Regions from separate parts of the Arthrobacter sp. MDT1-48-3 genome, predicted to be linked through region 2. Evidence: riboswitches for the same ligand, from Rfam matches in the RefSeq annotation. Region 2 holds a riboswitch; the other holds the start of a gene.
The links. A riboswitch is a leader RNA that binds a small molecule or an ion and turns the genes downstream of it on or off. The one in region 2 is predicted to bind thiamine pyrophosphate.
Positions count from the first base shown of each region.

Region 1: it holds a riboswitch for thiamine pyrophosphate, as region 2 does, so the genes downstream of both, ACX80L_RS02825 (ECF transporter S component) here and thiM (hydroxyethylthiazole kinase) in region 2, are expected to answer to the same signal.

Region 1 covers NZ_JBTNDL010000001.1:583,549-586,944, reverse strand. Annotated here, with positions in the region: gene ACX80L_RS02835 (FUSC family protein) at 1-785, shown strand, start outside; gene ACX80L_RS02830 (DUF4235 domain-containing protein) at 842-1,102, opposite strand; TPP riboswitch at 1,252-1,376, shown strand; gene ACX80L_RS02825 (ECF transporter S component) at 1,436-2,044, shown strand; gene ACX80L_RS02820 (ABC transporter ATP-binding protein) at 2,041-3,396, shown strand, end outside.
Region 2 covers NZ_JBTNDL010000004.1:213,787-217,182, reverse strand. Annotated here, with positions in the region: gene ACX80L_RS10945 (aldo/keto reductase) at 56-1,087, shown strand; TPP riboswitch at 1,138-1,232, shown strand; gene thiM (hydroxyethylthiazole kinase) at 1,273-2,178, shown strand; gene thiE (thiamine phosphate synthase) at 2,178-2,858, shown strand; gene ACX80L_RS10930 (alpha/beta hydrolase) at 2,919-3,396, shown strand, end outside.

The DNA of each region.
Region 1 (3,396 bases), on a different contig from region 2:
TCGTCGGAGCGGGCGTGCTTCTCGCCGGCCCCCTGAAGAGGACTGCGGGCGGCGGCTCGGGGATCGCGTCCGCCGGGCTGTTCGTCCTGGTCATCGGCAACGAGAACCTGGGGTACTCGCTGGGCTACTTCGTGCAGACCGTCGTGGGCGTGGGCGTGGGCGTCGCCGTCAGCGCGCTGATCCTGCCGCCGCTCAACCTGAACGACGCGGTGGGGCAGATGAGCCGGCTCCGCAGGACGGCTGCACGTCAGCTCCAAGAGATGGGCGAGGCCCTGCAGGAGGACTGGCCGGCGGACGACCCGCGCTGGCCCGAACGGCGGGACGACCTCACCGCCACGGCACGGAATGCCCGCGAGGCCCTGCAGTTCGCGGACGAGAGCAGGAAGGGCAATCTCCGGCGGCGCTTCCACCCGCACGACGCCCGCCGCGACCACCGGCACGTCGAGGTCCTCGAGACCGTGGCGATCCACACGCTGAACATCACCAACATGCTGCAGGACGCGCTCCATGGGACCTCCCGTGAGCACCCCCTGCCCGCCGCGGTCCGGCCGCCCCTGCAGCAGGCGTTCACCGCCGTCGGCGACGTCCTGGACCTGTGGACGGTGGAGGACCTCGACGCCGAGGCGCTGCAGGTCGCCGAGCGGAGCCTGAAGGACCTCGAGATCAGCGCGTACGAGACCTCGTCGAAGGAGGTCCCCTTCGGTGCTGCGGCCGCGATCGGCATGAACCTGCACCGCATCCTGCAGACGGTCGCACAGGAGCAGCGGACCGACGGGGCCGACTGACACCGGGAACGACGAAGGGCACCCCGGAGGGTGCCCCTCGATCCCCACGGGGCTGCTCAGGTCAGGTCGCGGCTCTTCGCGAACCGGTCGATGGCCTTCTGCGTGGAACGGTTCGTCAGCACCTGGATGGTGGTGCTGACCGCACCCGAAATGATCGCGAAGACGAGGGCCGAGCGCAGCGTGTTCTCCAGGCCGTCCTTGCTCTTCGGCGGCGCTTCGCCCGTGATCCTCTCCCAGAGGAAGTCGACGAGCTTGGTCCCCACATAGCCGGCGCCGACACTCATCCCTGCGCCGAGCAGTTTGAACAGTACGTTCATGGTCTCTCCTTCTTGTCCGATACTCCTGCGCCTAGCCTAGCGGCGGTGCGTGCCCCGCCGCAGGGACGATCCGGCCCGCAAGCGGTTCCGCGGTCCGGGGCCGAACCCGGCGTCGCGGTCCACCGGTGTAGGATCGGTAGCGCTCAACCAACAAGCGACAGGGGAGCGCCGATCCGCAGCATGCTGCGGGGACGGGCGCTGAGAGTGCGGACCGCCGCAGACCCTCGAACCTGATCCGGCTAGTACCGGCGAAGGGAGTCGAGTTCTCAGAGTGCACGGCGCTGCTCCGGCGGCCCCGGCACTATCCCCTCCTGTACCTCAGGAGGATTCACCATGGCATCATCCACCGCCCTCAAGACCGCCTCCGGGCGCACCGGCCAGTGGCGCGTCGTCGACATCGTGGTGGCCTCGGTCATCGCCGTCGCCGTCGGCGTCCTGTTCTTCGCCTGGTCCGCGGGATACTCCGGCATCAGCCTGCTGACGGCCGGTTTCCCGCCCCTGGCGGGCCTCTACTCCGGGGGCTGGCTGATCGCCGGCGTCCTCGGGGGACTGATCATCCGCAAGCCCGGTGCCGCCCTCTACTGCGAGATGCTCGCGGCGGCTGTGTCCGCCCTGATCGGCACGCAGTGGGGCGTGGGCGTCCTCGTCTCCGGAGCGATCCAGGGAGCCGGCGCCGAACTGGTCTTCCTGCTCTTCCTGTACCGGAAGTGGAACCTGCCGGTCGCGTTGCTGGCCGGCCTCGGCGCGGGCCTCGCCCTCGCGATCAGCGAGAACATCCTCTACAACGCGCTCTGGACCTTCGAGTTCAAGCTGCTCTACACCGTGTTCGCGGCCATCTCCGGCGTCGTCATCGCGGGCCTGCTCTCGTGGCTGGCCATGCGGGGCCTCGCGAGGACGGGTGCGCTGTCCTCCTTCGCCGCGGGCCGCTCGGCGGACGTGTGACGGCAGCACACCCACCGGCCGCGGGGGCCGTGCAGGTCAGCGCACGCGGCTGGGGCTGGCGCCACGCGGGCCGGAAGGCCTTCGCGGCACGCCACCTCGACCTCGACATCGGGCCGGGAGAGCGCGTGCTGCTCCTCGGGGCGTCCGGGGCGGGCAAGTCGACCGTGCTGCACGGACTCGCCGGGGTGCTCGGTGCGCAGGACGAGGGCGAGCAGGAGGGCGGACTCCTGCTCGACGGCGTCCCCCCGGCCGCGGCGCGGGGGAGGGCTGGGCTGGTGCTCCAGGACCCCGAGACGCAGGTGGTGCTCGCCCGCGTCGGCGACGAGGTGGCCTTCGCCGCCGAGAACCTCGCCGTGCCCCGCGAGGAGATCTGGCAGCGCGTCGGCAGGGCGCTCGACGACGTCGGCCTCGACCTCCCGCTCGACCACCCCACCACCGCGCTGTCCGGGGGGCAGAAGCAGCGCCTCGCGCTCGCGTCCGTCCTCGCGATGGAGCCCGGGCTGCTCCTGCTCGACGAACCCACCGCGAACCTCGACCCCGACGGCGTCCTCGAGGTGCGGGACGCCGTCGTCCGCGTCCTGGAGCGCACCGGTGCCACGCTCGTCGTCGTCGAGCACCGCGTGGCGGTCTGGGCCGACGTGGTGGACCGTGTGATCGTGCTCGACGCCGGGGGAGGTGTCCTCGCCGACGGTTCCCCCGCGGGCATCCTGGGGCACGAGGCCACGCGTGCCGGGCTGGCGCACGCCGGCGTCTGGGTCCCGGGCCGGCGGCCGCCCCTGGGAGGGCCCGTACCCGGCGCCGGTGGCGGCCCGCTGCTGTCGGCGCGCTCCCTCACGGTGGCCAGGACCAAGCGGGGCCCCGCGGCCGTCGAGGACCTCGACCTCCGGGTGCACGAGGCGGAAGCACTGGGCATCACCGGGCCGAACGGCGCCGGGAAGTCGACGGCGGCGCTCACGCTCGGCGGCCTGCTCCGGCCGCGCGCCGGCCGGGTGGACGCCGCGCCGCCGCTCGCCGGAGCGGCGGGCAGCGACCCGTTCCGCTGGCGGTCGGCCCAGCTCGTGCAGCGGATCGGCACGGTCTTCCAGGAGCCCGAGCACCAGTTCCTCACGGCGTCCGTGGGCGAGGAACTGGAGTTCGGACCGCGACGCGTCAGCGGGACCGCCGATCCGCGGCGGATCACCGAGCTGGCCGAGCGCCTCCGCCTCACCCATCTGCTGAAGGCCAATCCGTTCACGCTCTCCGGCGGCGAGAAGCGGCGGCTGTCGGTCGCGACGATGCTCGCCACCGCCCCGCGCCTCCTGATCCTCGACGAGCCCACCTTCGGCCAGGACGCCGGGACCTGGGCCGAACTC
Region 2 (3,396 bases):
CCGCCCGATCCACGGCACCACGGCGCCGCCCGGCGCCCGAACGAAGGAGAACCCCATGGAATACCGGAAACTCGGCAACAGCGGCACGTCGGTCTCTCACCTCGCCCTCGGCACGATGACCTTCGGAGCGGAGTCGGACGAGTCCACCTCCCACGCCATCCTCGCCGACTACGCGGCGGCCGGCGGCAACCTGATCGACACCGCGGACGTGTACACGGCGGGGGCGTCCGAGGAGATCATCGGTCGGTGGCTCGCCAGGAACCCGACGGAGCGCGACCGCATGGTCCTGGCCTCCAAGGGCCGTTTCCCCATGGGCGACGACGTCAACGACCTCGGGCTGTCCAGGCGGCACCTCCGCCGGGCGCTCGACGCCTCGCTCACGCGGCTCGGCGTCGACCACATCGACCTGTACCAGGTGCACTCGTGGGATCCGCTGACGCCGCTCGAGGAGACGCTCGGCTTCCTCGACGAGGCGATCGTCCAGGGGAAGATCGGGTACTACGGCTTCTCGAACTACACCGGCTGGCAGCTGACGAAGGCCGTCATGCTCGCCCGCCAGCGCGGCTACTCGCTGCCGGTGACGCTGCAGCCCCAGTACTCGCTGCTCGTGCGGGAGATCGAGGCCGAGATCGTGCCCGCGGTCCTCGACGCGGGCATGGGCATGCTGCCGTGGTCGCCCCTCGGTGGCGGCTGGCTGACCGGCAAGTACTCCCGTGACACCGAGCCGACCGGCGCCACCCGCCTCGGTGAGAACCCCCAGCGCGGCATGGAGGCCTGGGAGAAGCGCAACGCCCAGGACAGGACCTGGCGGATCATCGACACGGTCACGGAGATCGCCGCGGAGCGGAGCGTCAACGCCTCCCACGTGGCGCTCGCCTGGGTCGCCGCGCAACCGGGGGTGACCTCGGTGATCCTCGGTGCCCGCACCCGGGAACAGCTGGCGGACAACCTGGCGTCATCCGACCTCGAGCTGTCGCCCGGCGACCTCGGCCGCCTCGGCGAGGTCAGTGCCCCCACCTTCAGCGACTACCCGTACGGTGGCCCCGGCATCGAACAGCGCAGCCGCCGCATCCAGGGCGGCCGCTGACCGGGGCGCCCGCAGGGCTGGACGCTCCGGCAGCCAGCCGCTATCGTTCGAGCAGCGACACGGGGTGTCCCTTTCCGGGGCTGAGATGAGACCCGTCGAACCTGATCCAGCTCATACTGGCGAAGGGATGTCCTGCCGGTCCGACGTCCGGCCGTCCTTCCGCCGTGGCAAGCGAAAGGCAGCACATGTCGGAACCGACCCTCGAACCACTCGGAACACCCCTCGGAACACCCCTCGGAACACCTCTCGGAACACCGTCCGAGAGCCTCCGGGGCGCCGACCCGCAGGTGACGGCCGAGGCGTGTGCCGCGCTGCTCGCCGCACTGCGCGACGCCGTGCCGCTGGTGCAGTGCATCACCAACGCCGTGGTCACGAATGTCACAGCGAACGTGCTGCTCGCCGTGGGCGCGACGCCGGCGATGGTGGACATCCCGGAGGAGGCCGGCCAGTTCGCGCCGGTCGCCTCGGGGGTCCTGGTCAATCTCGGCACACCGACCCCGGCCCAGTGCGTCGCCATGCGCGAGGCGGCGGAGGCGGCGGCCGCCGCGGGGACCCCGTGGGTCCTGGACCCCGTCGCGGTGGGATTCCTCGCGGTCCGGACCCGGACGGCACAGGACCTCGTCGCGATCCGGCCGACGATCATCCGCGGCAACCCCTCGGAGATCATCGCGCTGGCCGGCACGGGAGGCGGCGGGCGCGGCGTCGACTCCGTGGACGGTCCCGATGACGCGCTGGACGCGGCGCGCCTGCTGGCGATCCGCCACGGCTCGGTCGTCGCCGTGTCGGGGGCCGTCGACGCCGTCGTGCCGGCGCACGGGCCCGTCGTCCGGATCGCCAACGGCACCCCGCTCCTGACGCGCGTGACCGGTGGAGGCTGCGCGCTCGGAGCCGTGATGGCCGCCTTCGCGTCCCTCACCCCGGATGCACTGCTCGCGGCCACAGCTGCGACCGGCGTGTACACCCTCGCCGCGGAGCGTGCCGCGGCCGGGGCGGCAGGTCCCGGCTCGTTCGCCCCGCGCTTCCTCGATGCGCTCGCCGACGTCACGCCGTCGGATGTCCGCCGTGGCCTGCGCCTGTCCGGGAGCGACTGATGCCCCGGCCTGCTCCGGCGGAGTACCTGCCGCTCTACCTCGTGACGGACACGGCCCTGTGCGCGCCCCGGCCCGTCGCCGACGTGGTCGCGGCGGCCGTCGCCGCCGGTGTCACCTGCGTGCAGGTCCGGGACAAGCACGCGGGCGGGCGGGATCTCGTGTCGCTCGTCACCGCAGTGGCCCGCGCCGCCGAGGGTCGGGTGCCGGTCCTGGTCGACGACCGGGTGGACGTCTACCTCGCGGCGCGAGAGCTCGGGGCGCGCGTCGACGGCGTGCACGTGGGCCAGTCCGACCTGCCACCGGGCGTGGTGCGGCGCATCGTCGGCGTCGATGCCGTCGTCGGACTGAGCGCGGCGACACCCGGGCAGGTCGCCGCCGCGCACGCCCTGCCCGCCGGCACGGTGGACTACCTCGGCATCGGAGCGGTGCACGCCACCGCCACGAAACCGGACCATCCGGCGCCGCTCGGCGTCGAGGGGTTCGCGACGCTGGCCGCCGGCGCCGACCTGCCCTGTGTGGCGATCGGCGGGATCACCACCGTGGACGCCGCCGCGCTGCGGGGTGCCGGGGCGGCGGGGATGGCGGTGGTGTCCGCCATCTGCGCGGCGGCCGACCCCGCCGCTTCCACCAGGGACCTGGCTGAAGCATGGCGCGCCCCCACGGGACGGCGGAGCCGATAGCCGAATCCGGGCGCAACGGCAACCGGGAGAGTAGGGACCACCGGGACCTAGAATCCGGATGTGGCGACGAGGAGGACCGTGCTTGCCGGCGCGCTGGCCGCGCCGCTCCTCGTCGCGGAGACGGCGTGCGACGGAGGACCCATGAACAGCAGACAGCCCGACGAGGCGGCGCCGCATCCCGCCCTCCTGGCCGCGCGCCCGGGAACGGCGGAATTCGGCAGCGGGACCAGAACGGGGGTCCATGCCCTCGGTATCGCGACCACGCGAGACCCGATCGTGTTCGTGCCGGAGTCGCTGGACACCGGCGGACCCGTCCCGCTCCTGATCGCCCTCCACGGCGCCGGCGGCGACGCACAGGGCGGCCTGTCCGTGCTGCGGGCGGCCGCCGAGCAGCTCGGGATCGTGATCCTCGCACCGGCGTCCCGGGCAGCCACCTGGGACGCGATCCGGGGCGGGTACGGTCCGGACACGGAGGTCATCGACCGGGCGCTGGAGGAGGTGTTCTCGTTCGTGCAGGTGGACCCCGAACGCATCGGTA